Regions from separate parts of the Alicyclobacillus tolerans genome, predicted to be linked through region 1. Evidence: riboswitches for the same ligand, from Rfam matches in the RefSeq annotation. Region 1 holds a riboswitch; the other holds the start of a gene.
The links. A riboswitch is a leader RNA that binds a small molecule or an ion and turns the genes downstream of it on or off. The one in region 1 is predicted to bind thiamine pyrophosphate.
Positions count from the first base shown of each region.

Region 2: another riboswitch for thiamine pyrophosphate. It lies ahead of ACOJUR_RS04490 (IS110 family RNA-guided transposase); the one in region 1 lies ahead of ACOJUR_RS05540 (ECF transporter S component).

Region 1 covers NZ_JBMGNK010000002.1:1,116,891-1,123,495, reverse strand. Annotated here, with positions in the region: gene ACOJUR_RS05545 (ATP-binding cassette domain-containing protein) at 1-2,155, opposite strand, end outside; gene ACOJUR_RS05540 (ECF transporter S component) at 2,152-2,730, opposite strand; TPP riboswitch at 2,816-2,912, opposite strand; gene ACOJUR_RS05535 (DODA-type extradiol aromatic ring-opening family dioxygenase) at 2,983-3,789, opposite strand; gene ACOJUR_RS05530 (DMT family transporter) at 3,786-4,715, opposite strand; gene hisIE (bifunctional phosphoribosyl-AMP cyclohydrolase/phosphoribosyl-ATP diphosphatase HisIE) at 4,721-5,473, opposite strand; gene hisF (imidazole glycerol phosphate synthase subunit HisF) at 5,464-6,231, opposite strand; gene ACOJUR_RS05515 (1-(5-phosphoribosyl)-5-[(5-phosphoribosylamino)methylideneamino]imidazole-4-carboxamide isomerase) at 6,225-6,605, opposite strand, start outside.
Region 2 covers NZ_JBMGNK010000002.1:889,660-896,264, reverse strand. Annotated here, with positions in the region: gene thiC (phosphomethylpyrimidine synthase ThiC) at 1-928, opposite strand, end outside; gene ACOJUR_RS04490 (IS110 family RNA-guided transposase) at 1,342-2,640, opposite strand; TPP riboswitch at 2,824-2,931, opposite strand; gene ACOJUR_RS04485 (transposase) at 3,164-3,340, shown strand; partial or broken gene ACOJUR_RS04480 (IS3 family transposase) at 3,345-3,683, shown strand; gene ACOJUR_RS04475 (winged helix-turn-helix domain-containing protein) at 3,860-4,048, opposite strand; gene ACOJUR_RS04470 (hypothetical protein) at 4,283-4,906, shown strand; partial or broken gene ACOJUR_RS04465 (IS3 family transposase) at 5,108-5,446, opposite strand; gene ACOJUR_RS04460 (transposase) at 5,451-5,627, opposite strand; gene ACOJUR_RS04455 (IS110 family transposase) at 5,682-6,146, opposite strand; gene ACOJUR_RS04450 (HNH endonuclease) at 6,313-6,605, shown strand, end outside.

The DNA of each region.
Region 1 (6,605 bases):
ATATCATCCGTTTAGGGGATAATCCTCGCACGCGACGTGCATCTTGAATTTTATTCCACTCAGTGTGCAGCAACGGCAGTATGCGAAAACCTGCCAGAAAACCATAGGCGAACTTAGGCGGCAAGCGAAAATGTCGCGTCAGTCCAATGGTCAATTCTGTTAAATCCACGGCATCCACATAGAGCAGGCCAAGCGCCAACGTGCCAATCATTCGTGTGGCGAGCACGATACCATTGAGAAGTCCGGCTATACTTGGATGCCACCAAAGAATCGTCACGCTGGCACTTCCAGACGGTACTGCTGAATTCAATGTCAAAGAGACAAGGGAAAGAAAATAAATAAGGACAAATGGCGCAAGAATTTTTAATACACGCCAAGGAGATTGATGTCCCAAGGTCATGAGCAAAACCATAGGAAAGAGTAACATCGCCAAACCTTGTTGCCAGTTGTTTGCAAATACCATCAAGACCGCTGCCACCAGAATACCAATGAATAGCCAGACTGGGTGAATTTTACGAAACCAGGACAAACGAGCATGATTCTTAGGAACACTCTTCGATTCCCAAGCATTCCAAATATCTTTCATGCTCAATTCCGTTCGTTGCAACTCTGCCGCAATCAATTCCTGTTCCGATAAAAGATGAGCTTTTGCTCGAATCGCTTGATGATTTTTTAAATCCTGCGGCAAACCATCCCAAATCAACCGACCATTGACCACCACCCAAACGCGCGTAGCATAACGATAGACGAGTGACAAGTCATGGCTAACCATGATCAGAGTTTTACCGCGAATGTGCAACGACTCCAAACGTTCCATAAGAAAACGGGTTGTCGCAGCATCCTGACCAAACGTTGGCTCGTCAAGCAAATACGCCTCATGTTCCTTACGTAACATAGAAGCAACAGACAAACGGCGTTTCTGGCCTTGGGAAAGCATATAAGGCGATTGTTCAGCTAAACCTGCCAGGCCAAAATCACTGAGCCAGGACTGGACATCATCAGGAATGTCACCTGACAGACGTTGATTGGCTATCTCTTCTCCCACTCGTTCATAAACAAACTGATGCTCTGGATTTTGAAAACTCACAGAAATTCGTTGATACAATTCTTCTGCCGACCAATCCTTGAGTGGACGTCCAGCATACGACAACTCTCCAGACTCAGCCGGAACCAATCCCGCGAGCGCTTCAAGTAATGTCGATTTGCCCGATCCGTTTGGACCCACAATGGCTATCCATTCGCCTTGCCGTATTTCTGCATTAACCTGCTTCAACACTTCACGCTTTCCACGCTTTACGTCCAACCCACTCAAAGTCCATAGCGAATTGCCCAAAGACAAACTGGACGCATCATTAGCGCGCCGCACCGCAGTTTGGACAAGCTCATGACTTTCTGCTACTCCTTCTGCCAGCATCCATGCCCATTCTTCAGCAACCACTTCTCCAGCAGGACCTTGGCGATGAATGCTACCATCTCGATTGAACAAGACCACCCTATCCACATAGGGCAGAAGAGGTTGAAAATGATGCTCAATTATCAGCAAGCTAGTCCCTTGTTCGCGCAATTTTTGAATGGTCGTCAATACCTGTGCACTAGCTAACGGATCGAGATTAGCTGTAGGTTCATCCAGGACACAAAGTTGAGGACGAAGTGTCAAAGCGGAAGCAATTGCCAATTTCTGCTTCATTCCGCCCGAAAACTCATGATGAAGATCGTTTGGAGCAACGGGCAACAAAACATTGGCCAAAGCTTCTTTCATTCGTTCACGCATCTTGGCGCGGGGAATTTGCCGATTCTCCATGCCAAACGCCAATTCGTCATCCACTTGCAGCATGCAAAACTGTGTATCCGCATCTTGAAAAACATAGCCAATATTCCCCGGCTTGCGCAAAGAATCGCTAGAAAAGACTTCTCCTTTGACTTCTGCCTCAAGAATCCTGGGTATCAGACCAGCAAGTACCATAGCTAATGTGCTTTTTCCCGATCCGCTTGGGCCAAGCAGCAATACAGATTCACCTGGATGCAGGACAAAATCAATATGGCGCAAAATCCATGGCCCATGCTCCTCATAGCGCAAACAGAGATCCTTTACAAAGAGAAGCGGACTTGCCATCTCTTCGAGGGTACGAGGACTCTGCTTCAGTTGGCTACTCACTGTGAAATCCCCTTAGCTCGCTGACCAATCGCGTAATTGCGAAGAAGCCCTGTACGCGCAAGAGCATCATCAATCCATTTCGGCACAAATCCAGCAAAAAATACTCCTGAAATACAGTTGATGAGAACGGCAAGAATAAAATCCAAATGAGTGAGGTGATTACCGCCATACTGATAGTAATATTGCACAGCGTACCCCACACCGGCCAGCGCACCTGAGAGTGATAAGACGCCGAGATTGTAGCGACGATAAGCAAAGAACAGATAGGCCAATTCGCCGCCAAGACCTTGCAATAAGCCAGAAAGAACGCCACTAATTCCATAAGGACCAGCGAGCGCCCATTCAACGACGGCAGCAAGCACTTCTGCCAAAAGCGCAGCCCCTGGTTTACGAATGATATAAGGTACCAAGCCGACAGCAATAAACCAGACACCGTTTAAAATATTTTGACCAGGCGGCCAGACAATATTGCCGATTTGCAGAATGTTGTACAAGAAATCGAAAATACGGAAAATCAGACCACTGACAACCGCGAGAATGGCTAACAAGACAATGTCTCGCAACTTCCAACTCATAAACATTCCCCCAAATTATGATTGTTTTGCGAGAGTAGACATAAAAAAACACCTCTCCCGCTAATGGCGTGAAAAGAGGTGACTCTCCCCGAACTTGGCACTTCCTCTCGCTGGCATTATCCAGATCGAGTCTAAAGGGTTGACATAGGTCTCTCAGCCAAAGGGCACCCCTAGCGCCTCTTTTCTTTATGCTGTTTGCAAGCAGTGTAGCAAATCCGCGTCTGAGTAACAAGAGACTCGTTCACAAACCGCTTAAGCGAGTCCTGCTACTAACATTCCGAAATAGGTAGGACACTCATATTCGCATTCTATAATTTTACGATCCGCTTTGGACACAGCACCAGCTAACATTAAAATTTGTGGGATTCCGTCGGGTTTAGCAGCTTCAACAAATGAAGAATCCCAATCTGCCATTTCTTCCCATTCACCACGCATAAGTACATCCCGAACTTTTTGATCCAACTCCACGGCTTCTTTGGCAAAACCATAAGGTCCGCCCTCATGGTGCGTATGCGCCCAGTCACAGGAGGCAATCAAGCCAACACGTTTTTTCTGACGCACTGTCCACTCTGCCAATAGCTCTCCACAGCGAATGTACGACGCTTTATCCAAATTTCGCGCTGGGGTGATAATAACAACAGGAACATCAGGCATAAACCAGAGCGGAACCATACTTCCCCAATCAAGCGGTAAAACAGAGAGCGGTCCTGCTGCCGTGGCAAACTGAACACCCAAAAGTGGTAAACCTGCAGCCTCAGCAGCCTCTACGTAACCCACTGCAAAAGACTGCGCTACAGGACATTCCATGCTGGCTTCTTCTCCGTCGTATTCCGCTAACCCGCGTACCCAAGTGCTGGTTGTTACTGTAGTGTAACGGGTCGTGCGCAGTCCATGCGGTGTCAAAACCACCAATAAATCAGGTTTAGCAGCTGTCATACGTTTCCCTTGCTTTTCCAAAGCACTCCTTAAACGCTGAATTCCCGGACGTTTGGCTGTGTCGAGCGAAGGAATCAGTTCAAATCCGTGAGGCGAAATAAGCGTGTGAACAAATGGATTCAATCCGACCGTTCTCCTCTCTGTTGTCTACCTAGAAATAGGCTAAATAGAATAACGACACTTCCGACATAAAAGGATGCTTCCGGTTGAATGTGAAGCAACCAAACGGAGAGCAAAACCCCAAAAACGGGTTGCAAATAGAGAAACAACGCTGCAAAAGAGGCGTGAAAAACACGCAAAATAAGATTCCAGAGCACATAAGCGCCAGTCGTACAAAAGAGTGTCAAATAGGCTGCTGCATATATATCTTTGGAAATCCATTCGTGCGGCAGCGGATGATGGAGCAAAAGCCAGATAGGCAAACTGCCAAGGGCACCAAATAACAATGATGCTGAAGCAGCTGGCATAGAAGGTACAGAATCGGTCAATTTTTTTGACAACGCATTGTACACAGCATAGCACAGAACGGCGGCCAACATAAACAAGTCGCCAAGCCAATAGCCTGGATTGTCTGGACGAGGAAACCCTGCAATCGCATAAGCACCTATCAGCGCTAAAAACAAAGCAAAAATCCGTCGCCATGTTAGCCGCTCTCGCAAAACCATAGCAGCAATGAAGGTTGTAAAAAGAGGTTCCATCGCTATAGAAATGGCAGCTACAGCTGGAGTCGATTGATACAGACCTTCTGTCTCGAAAAAAACTGGCAAGGAAAAACCGACTACACCCAAGAAGGCACTGAGTGCTAACACACGAGGATGGAAAAGGCGACGCGCTGATCGCAAAAAAAGCCAAGGCGACAAAAGCAGTCCGCCTACCGATAGGCGCATCAGTGTCAAAAAAACGGGAGGAAAACTATGTACGGCAAACGCAGTGGCCGGAAAACTCGCAGCCCAAATAAGATTGACAAAAAGGACGGAAAACAAACCAAATGCCTCGCGCGATGGCGAGGCAGGCACTTCACCAGGAGGTGGTACAACTTCTGACTGCATCTGCGCTATCTGCTCCTCAACACTGCCATTACATCCGCCGGAGAAACGCCAGAAGCACTCCAAAGAACCAGCAGGTGATAAAGTAGGTCAGCGCTTTCAGCCGCTACTTCTTCCCGCTGTCTGACAGCATCTGACGATTTGGCTGCCAGAGCAACTTCGACAGCTTCTTCTCCAACTTTTTTGGCAATTTTGTCCATGCCCTGCGTGAAGAGATAGGTGGTATAACTTCCTGCAGGCATTTCCGATTGTCGACTGATGACAGTATCCCACAAATCAGCCAGCAGTGTAAAGTCAGTTCCATTATCTAACACTTTTCTCGCAGAATCGTCTGTCTGTTTTTCTATTGACCTTTCTATACTCACTTCCCCACTCAGTTTATCCGCCTGTTCAGCCACACTGTCCGATACCAAGGTTCGATAAAAACAACTACGCTCACCTGTGTGGCATGCAGGTCCAACAGCTTCTACCCAATAAATGAGGCTGTCCGCGTCACAATCGACCCAGATAGAAAGCACATTCAGCGTGTTTCCAGAAGTTGCGCCTTTGCGCCAATATTCTTGACGAGATCGGCTGAAAAACCAGGCTTGACCTGTCTCCAACGTACGTTTGAGAGCTTCGCGATTCGCATAAGCCATCATCAATACCTCACGCGTCTTAGCCTCTTGGACGATAACCGGCACCAATCCTGTTGTTGCATCGTAACGGACGCGAGCCAGTGCTACAGACTGCATGGCAGATTCGCCTGTTGCTAAATCCATCGAATAGCCACTCCTCTCTGGCGGCAATACGACTTGACTTCACGAATAGAAGTTTCAGAAAAATGGAAAATTGTAGCAGCTAGTGCCGCAGCTGCTTCTGTTTGAGTAAAGACATCGTAAAAATCTTCTACACAACCAGCCCCGCCTGAAGCTATTACGGGCACAGAAACTGCTTCTGCAACCGCCCGCGTCAATGTAATATCAAAACCACTTTTAGTTCCATCTTGCACAAACGAGGTGAGGAGTATTTCACCCGCCCCAAGGCTGACAGCACGGCGTGCCCAATGGACAACTTCAAGCCCTGTCGACTGTTTTCCGCCTTTTATCATCACTTCATAGTCGCCTGTCAGAGAATTTTTTTTAGCATCAATGGCCACAACCACACACTGCTCGCCAAAACGGCGGGCTGCTTCCTGTATGAGCTCTGGAGAACGCACGGCCCCCGTATTCATGGACACTTTATCCGCTCCAGCCATCAGCAAATCACGCACATCTTGAATACGATTGACACCCCCGCCTACGGTGAGCGGAATCTGAATACGAGAGGCCACTTCCTCTACCACTCGCAAGACGGCCAGTCTGCCTTCCAAAGAAGCCGAAATATCCAAAAGTACCAGTTCATCGGCTCCTTCTTCAGAATAACGCTCTGCTAACGCTACTGGGTCTCCTGCATCGCGGCGATTTTCTAAAAAACCTACGTGTTTCACCACACGTCCCGCATCCACATCAAAACAGGGGACAATTCGTTTGGTCAGCACGACACATCCCCCTTTTCACTTTGCCACCAAGCTGCTACTTGAGAAAGTTCTATCTGACCACTATAAAGCGCCTTTCCTACTATGACCCCAGCTAATCCGGATTTTTGCACTGCTTGCACATGGTCAAGATGGGCTACACCGCCTGAAGCTATCACGGATAAACCGGTCGCTTCAGCAATTTCCCGAGCGATTTGTAAATTGGGTCCTTGTCCGGTTCCGTCCTTACGCACATCCGTCACCACAGCAGTCCTTACCCCAGCCTGTCGTGCCCAAACAGCGACTTCTATCAGCGGTTGATTGGTTTGCTCTTCCCAACCCTGAACGGCAAGTTTTCCATCTCGTCCATCCAGTCCCACAACTACAGCTTCTGCGCC
Region 2 (6,605 bases), 230 kb from region 1:
TCGAACCGCCTCGAGAAACTATCCCTGTAACACGTTTGGCGGTCAGTGGTATATATCGCAGCAATACTCCGGCATGGATGGTAAAATAGTCCACACCCTGTTCGGCTTGCTCTATTAACGTATCTCGATAAATTTCCCACGTTAATGCTTCCGCTTCTCCTCCCACTTTTTCGAGAGCTTGGTATATTGGTACTGTCCCTATAGGTACAGGAGAATTACGAATAATCCACTCGCGAGTAGTATGGATATTTTTTCCTGTCGATAAATCCATGACTGTATCAGCACCCCAAAGTGTAGCCCATTTCATCTTATCTACTTCTGCCTCAATTGAAGAGGCTACAGCAGAATTCCCAATATTTGCATTGATTTTTGTGTAAAAGTTGCGACCAATAATCATTGGTTCACTCTCGGGGTGATTGATATTGGAAGGAATAATAGCGCGTCCGGAAGCAACTTCCTGACGGACAAACTCGGGATCTCTTCCTTCACGAATTGCGATAAACTCCATCTCGGGCGTCAATATTCCTTTTCTGGCATAATGCAACTGGGTTACATTGTGACCCTTTTTGGCTCGAAGAGGTTTACGAAGCAATCCAGGAAATATCTCTTGCTGAGAAGAGCCCGAAGATGCTTTTATACCATTATCAATAGGGAGAACTTGGCGCCCTTGATATTCCTCAACATCACCTCTTTCTAAAATCCATGGACGACGAATAGGAGCTAAGCCAGTTCGAATATCGGTATCACTATGAATATCGGTATAGGGTCCACTGGTATCATAAACTCGAATTGGCGAGTTTTCTTGTTTTCCAAAACGTCCCGTAGAAGGAGATAACTGAATTTCTCTCATAGGTACTTGCAAATCTGACCGCGTTCCTTGGATATACACTTTTTTACTACAAGGAAAATAATCAATTTTTTCTGTCATCATAAACACTCTCCCACTAAGAATTAATGTTTTCTTCTATTTACTCACTCATTCTCACGATTACGTACCTTGACAACTTGAGAGGAAGCGTCGGAATGTTAAATGTGCCAATTTTCAAACGGATACTCCGTGGCAGGAACAGAGATTGGCGTTAATTTACCAATACATGGAACATAATGATGTTCGCACCTTTGGATGTCCACGCTGTCCCTTGCGGTTTACCCTCCCATGTCACACTGGGTCTGTGCCCTCACATTCCTTCGTACTACCTCTCAAGGGGTGGATGCCGTTTCTTGCTCCTTTACTGGGTCGTTGCCCTTACGGTGTATGTTTCTACGGCTTATCCGTGCTTCTGTTTGTCTTGGTGTTCATCGTTCATAAGCAAGTAAATCGAACTGACGAGTTTGATTCGATTAAGCAGCCATCTGTATTTGGGACTTCCGAATGGGTCCCAATAAATCCTCGGCGTTGTACTGAACTTGCCTTGTGCCCAATGTGTGCAGAACACGAATGAGCTTTCCACACAGCGCAATGAGCGACTGTTTCTTTTTCAACGGATTACACGCTCGTGTCGTGTAATAGTGGTGCAGAGCCTTAAATTCGGGGTTCGTGGCAACCATCGGTAATACCGCTCGGAAGTGTAATGCCCTCAGCCGAGAACGACCACGTTTGGAGATGCCAGTTTTCCCTTTTCTCTTGCCAGAACTGTTCTCTTTCAGATTGAGACCGGCTAGCCGAATGATCTGCTGCCCATGGTCATATCCTTGGAGATCGCCGACTTCAGCCAGGAATCCGGCAAGTGTCGTGACACCCATCCCTGGCACACTCAGCATCTCTTCAGTGCCTGGAATCTGGTTCAGCAGTTGTTCCACCTGAACCATGATTTCATCACGCTGCCGTAAAAACATTTCATATTGCTCCAGCAGAGCCGTCAGTTCCAACCGAGCAGCCATGAGCCCCTCTTTAAGACCAATGGACTTCTCAGCGGCTGAAACGAGCCGTTTCGCTCGCTTCATGCCTACAGCCCGCCTTACACCGCTACTCTTCCACTGATTCACAATCTCGCTGGCGCCTAGCGAGGTGAGGTCCTGTGGAAGCGGGGACTTACGCAGTGTAATGAGAGATGCCTTGCCTTCCCAGTCCTTAAAAACCTGGGTATATTCCGGAAAGAACCGGTCGAGCCAGTTCTGAATCCGCTGCTGTACCTGACCTAAGTTCACCATTACCTTCTCTCTCAGGTTCATGAGGATCCGCAAATCCGCATAAACGCCAGTCGGAAGTTTAGGTTCGGTGTACTTGCCGTCTTTCACCAGATTTGCAATGACCTTGGCATCCTTGTAGTCATTTTTCGTGGGACAGTTATCCTCCAACTCTTTGCTCTTGTTAACGTGGTGCGGATTCAACAGCACGAATCGTACATCCAACTCTTGGATGAAGGCGCCTAACGGGAACCAGTAGTGTCCGGTCGGCTCAACTCCAAAGACGATATCCGTCTTGCCATGCAGCCGTTGTAACTCCTTCATCCACGTTACGAGTTTCGCCAGACCCTCATCATCGTTGGCAAAAACGCATTCCTTACCGAGCTCAATCCCACGAAAATCAATGGCTCTCGCTACATGTGTTTCCTTTGCAATGTCAGCTCCCACAATCAGGGTACAATCGGTAATTTGTTGAATTCGTTGATTTTGCTTCTGCTGCATCTTATACTTCACGTTGAGCGTCCTCCTCAATTAGGGAATGAATGTATCCTGCATTCGGAACCCAGCATACAGGAGGCGCTCTTTTCATTTCAAACCCGAAATTAATTCATTACAGGAATGGCTCCTTGGATATAAAATTTTGAATATGAAAAAAGACCGCCGGATAGTGTTTGCGGCGGTCTGCACAACCTAAAGGTATAAGTGCAATTGAATTCCTACGCTGGCATTATCCAGATCAGGTTGACGGTCGGTGTCCACAAACACCCTCTCAGCCCGGTTTGCCGAGCTCCCGTTTGCATGAAATTGTAAACTCAACATACCACGGTTTGTGACATTCGACAATCTTTAAAATTGGTGAATGTTTAGAGGTTGGGTTTGAAGCTGCCCTCCTGATTCGATTTCAATCGTGGAAGAAGTGGTAAAAATAAATTTTCCTTGACGCAGATTAGATAATAGAGGGAGTAGTGGTGTTAGGCTATAAAGATGGACACAACGAATCAAGAATGTAAGAATAAGGAGATTCGAGGTGAGCCACATGACACGGAAGTACGATAAGGAATTTAAACTTCACGCAGTTCAATTGGTTTTGGAGAGTGGAAAGCCAGCAAGCCAGGTGGCTCGAGAGCTAGGCGTATCGCAAAAAATGTTGTATGGCTGGGTGACGAAGTATAAGGAGGATCCTGCTACTCCGTTCGTCGGATGCGGGCCGTGAGGTTCAACGTCCGACAGGATCCTTATTTTATCACTCGGATCGTGGCAGCCCATACACCTCTCATGACTACCAGGACAAACTGCGAGAGTACAAGATGATTGGAAGCATGAGTCGCAAAGGTAACTGCTTTGACAATGCGTGCATCGATTCGTTTCATAGCATGATCAAGCGAGAACTCGTCTACCTGGAAAAGTTCAAAACCAGGGAGCAGGCAATACGGCGGATCTTCGAATACATCGAGGTTTGGTACAACCGGGAGCGGATTCACTCATCCATTGGATTCCTGACATCAGTTGAGTACGAAAGAATATATTTCCAAATATTGAGAACCAAAGCAAGCTAAGTGGGACAAAAGTAATCATGTCAGAATATGAAAACTTATAATTTCTCTATTCTGGGGTGTCCATTCTCTTGAATTAATACCAATCCGATGCGATACCCCTCACTTTACACTGTCTAAATTACATGGTGTAATCCTATATCGGACAACTTACCTCTAAGCCGCGTAATATTTACAGACTAAGTATTATTGTCACCAAAGTTCACCTCATCCCAAACTGCCGACAACAGAGTATCGCGCGAAACTGTCTTTCCTTCAGACTCCAATAGAACCCGAAGTAACCCCAGTTCAGTTACGGTGAGTGATTTAGAATTGCCTCGCCAAGAGACTTGTCCGCGTCGAGTATCCAGACTAATTCCGTGTTTCATGATCTTATCCCGAGGCGTAAGGAACACCTTTAGCAAATCCCTCGTCAATCAATAGTTCGGTGGTTTATACTGACTATTAGCATGGTTCGAATTAAGACTTACTATGCTTGTTAGATAAAGATCTAGTTAAAGAAATAGATGAGAGTTCTTCTAAGTGTTAAGTCATTCTATCTTCTTATATAACAGGGGAATTTTAAGTTAAAGAGTGAATATATGTCGAGAGGATGATTCTAAGTGAATCGAAAGCTGTATCAATATGGAATGATTATGGTTGGAGTTGTTGCTACGCAAATCTTATCGTCAATGACTGTCTATGCGGCATTCAATTCCAATTCTAACACAACACCTGCTGCTGGGAATCTGGCCACAACAGGTAGTCACACAACCCCAGCAGTCGGGACACAAGCTCCAATCATTCATTATGCACAAACAAAAATTACAATTACTGGAAATTTAACGATAGATCCTGTACACATTGTTTCTAATGACCCTTGGACGGGAAAGGCAACAAGCTGGGTTCCTGTATTTTATTTGCAAGAGGTTTTAAATTCAGTTGGGGTTCAATCCAAGTGGGATAATGGGGATAATCTAGACATTTCGTATATTTCCAATAAACATAAAGTTCATTTGAATGGTACTTCAATTTCGGGATCCATTCCTTTAGGACAAATGCAATTTTCCATTGGATCAGATGTAGATGGTTTATTAAGATCTCCCAAATTGGTCGCAAAAGACCCGTATAGCGGTGTATATACGACCTATGTGCCGATTTATTATGCAAGCGTATTTTTGAAAAAAAATTTATTCATTAATTCAACTTGGAACGGATATAAATGGGACCTTTTTTCATCTAAATAATTTTAGAGTTACCCAAGCTCAAGGATTAAATTGAGCAAAATCATCCTTATTAAAGGACAGAATAGCTATGTTCATTAGATTGACATAAGGATTATAGATAGAGTCAGCTGGAATTGCCATGATATTAAGTTAATAAAACAGATAATCTCATAAAAAGAAATTGTATGTATTCATTTTGTAACATGATTACTTTTGTCCCACTTAGCTTGCTTTGGTTCTCAATATTTGGAAATATATTCTTTCGTACTCAACTGATGTCAGGAATCCAATGGATGAGTGAATCCGCTCCCGGTTGTACCAAACCTCGATGTATTCGAAGATCCGCCGTATTGCCTGCTCCCTGGTTTTGAACTTTTCCAGGTAGACGAGTTCTCGCTTGATCATGCTATGAAACGAATCGATGCACGCATTGTCAAAGCAGTTACCTTTGCGACTCATGCTTCCAATCATCTTGTACTCTCGCAGTTTGTCCTGGTAGTCATGAGAGGTGTATGGGCTGCCACGATCCGAGTGATAAAATAAGGATCCTGTCGGACGTTGAACCTCACGGCCCGCATCCGACGAACGGAGTAGCAGGATCCTCCTTATACTTCGTCACCCAGCCATACAACATTTTTTGCGATACGCCTAGCTCTCGAGCCACCTGGCTTGCTGGCTTTCCACTCTCCAAAACCAATTGAACTGCGTGAAGTTTAAATTCCTTATCGTACTTCCGTGTCATGTGGCTCACCTCGAATCTCCTTATTCTTACATTCTTGATTCGTTGTGTCCATCTTTATAGCCTAACATCATTGTTATAACTTCTTAAAGTCGGGGTTTTGTGCAACCAAGTGGAGCATCGAAAAAAACAGGTGCTTGCGTAACAACGAGTTTCCGCGCTTGGAGAGCTTGATCTTTCCTTGTTGCGCTTCGTCGTGGAGAAATTAACTCGTACAACCTCAATACCCTTCCGATTCAGCCAATTCGCGATACTAAACCAGTAATGACTCGTTGATTCCATTCCAGCAATGACATCATTCATACCATGAGTTTGTTGCATCATAAGGATAATGTGATAGAGTTGTTCAAAACCACTCAGGAAAACGGAGAACTCAATCGCTCGTTTCGCCAAGGTAACTTCACGAAAAGTCGTTGCTTGAGCTACATGCTTTTCCTTCGCAATATCGATTCTGGCTACCAATGTTGAACTGGAAATCCTTTCAATCCGTTGATTCTGTACAGTAATTTGTCTAGACTTCATCTACGACGCCTCCTCGATGGGTTTTAGGGCTTTAGACCCCGCATACATTCATCGTTTCGTAGGCGTTTCTATTAGACAAAGTCTATATGTTAGCGTATACAGGAATGTTTAAGAGATAAGTTATTATTGCATTGATATCGCGTTGTAGCTGAGGAGAGATTGTACCATGTTTATCGAAGGTGAAGAGTACCGTAGACGTGAATTGCATGCAAAGTTCGGAGGACAACAGCAAGGTGGAATTTCAATTCCAACTCGGTTCCCATTCATTATGATTTTTACCGGCGATTCGGGCAGTGAGTTTGGATATAGCGATGGTTGGCAGAGCGACGGGGCCTTTTATTATACCGGCGAGGGTCAGGAAGGGGATATGGAATTTACCAAGGGCAATAAGGCAATTCGTGACCATGTCAAAGATGGTAAAGACCTGCACTTGTTCAATTATGTACGGACGGGATTCGT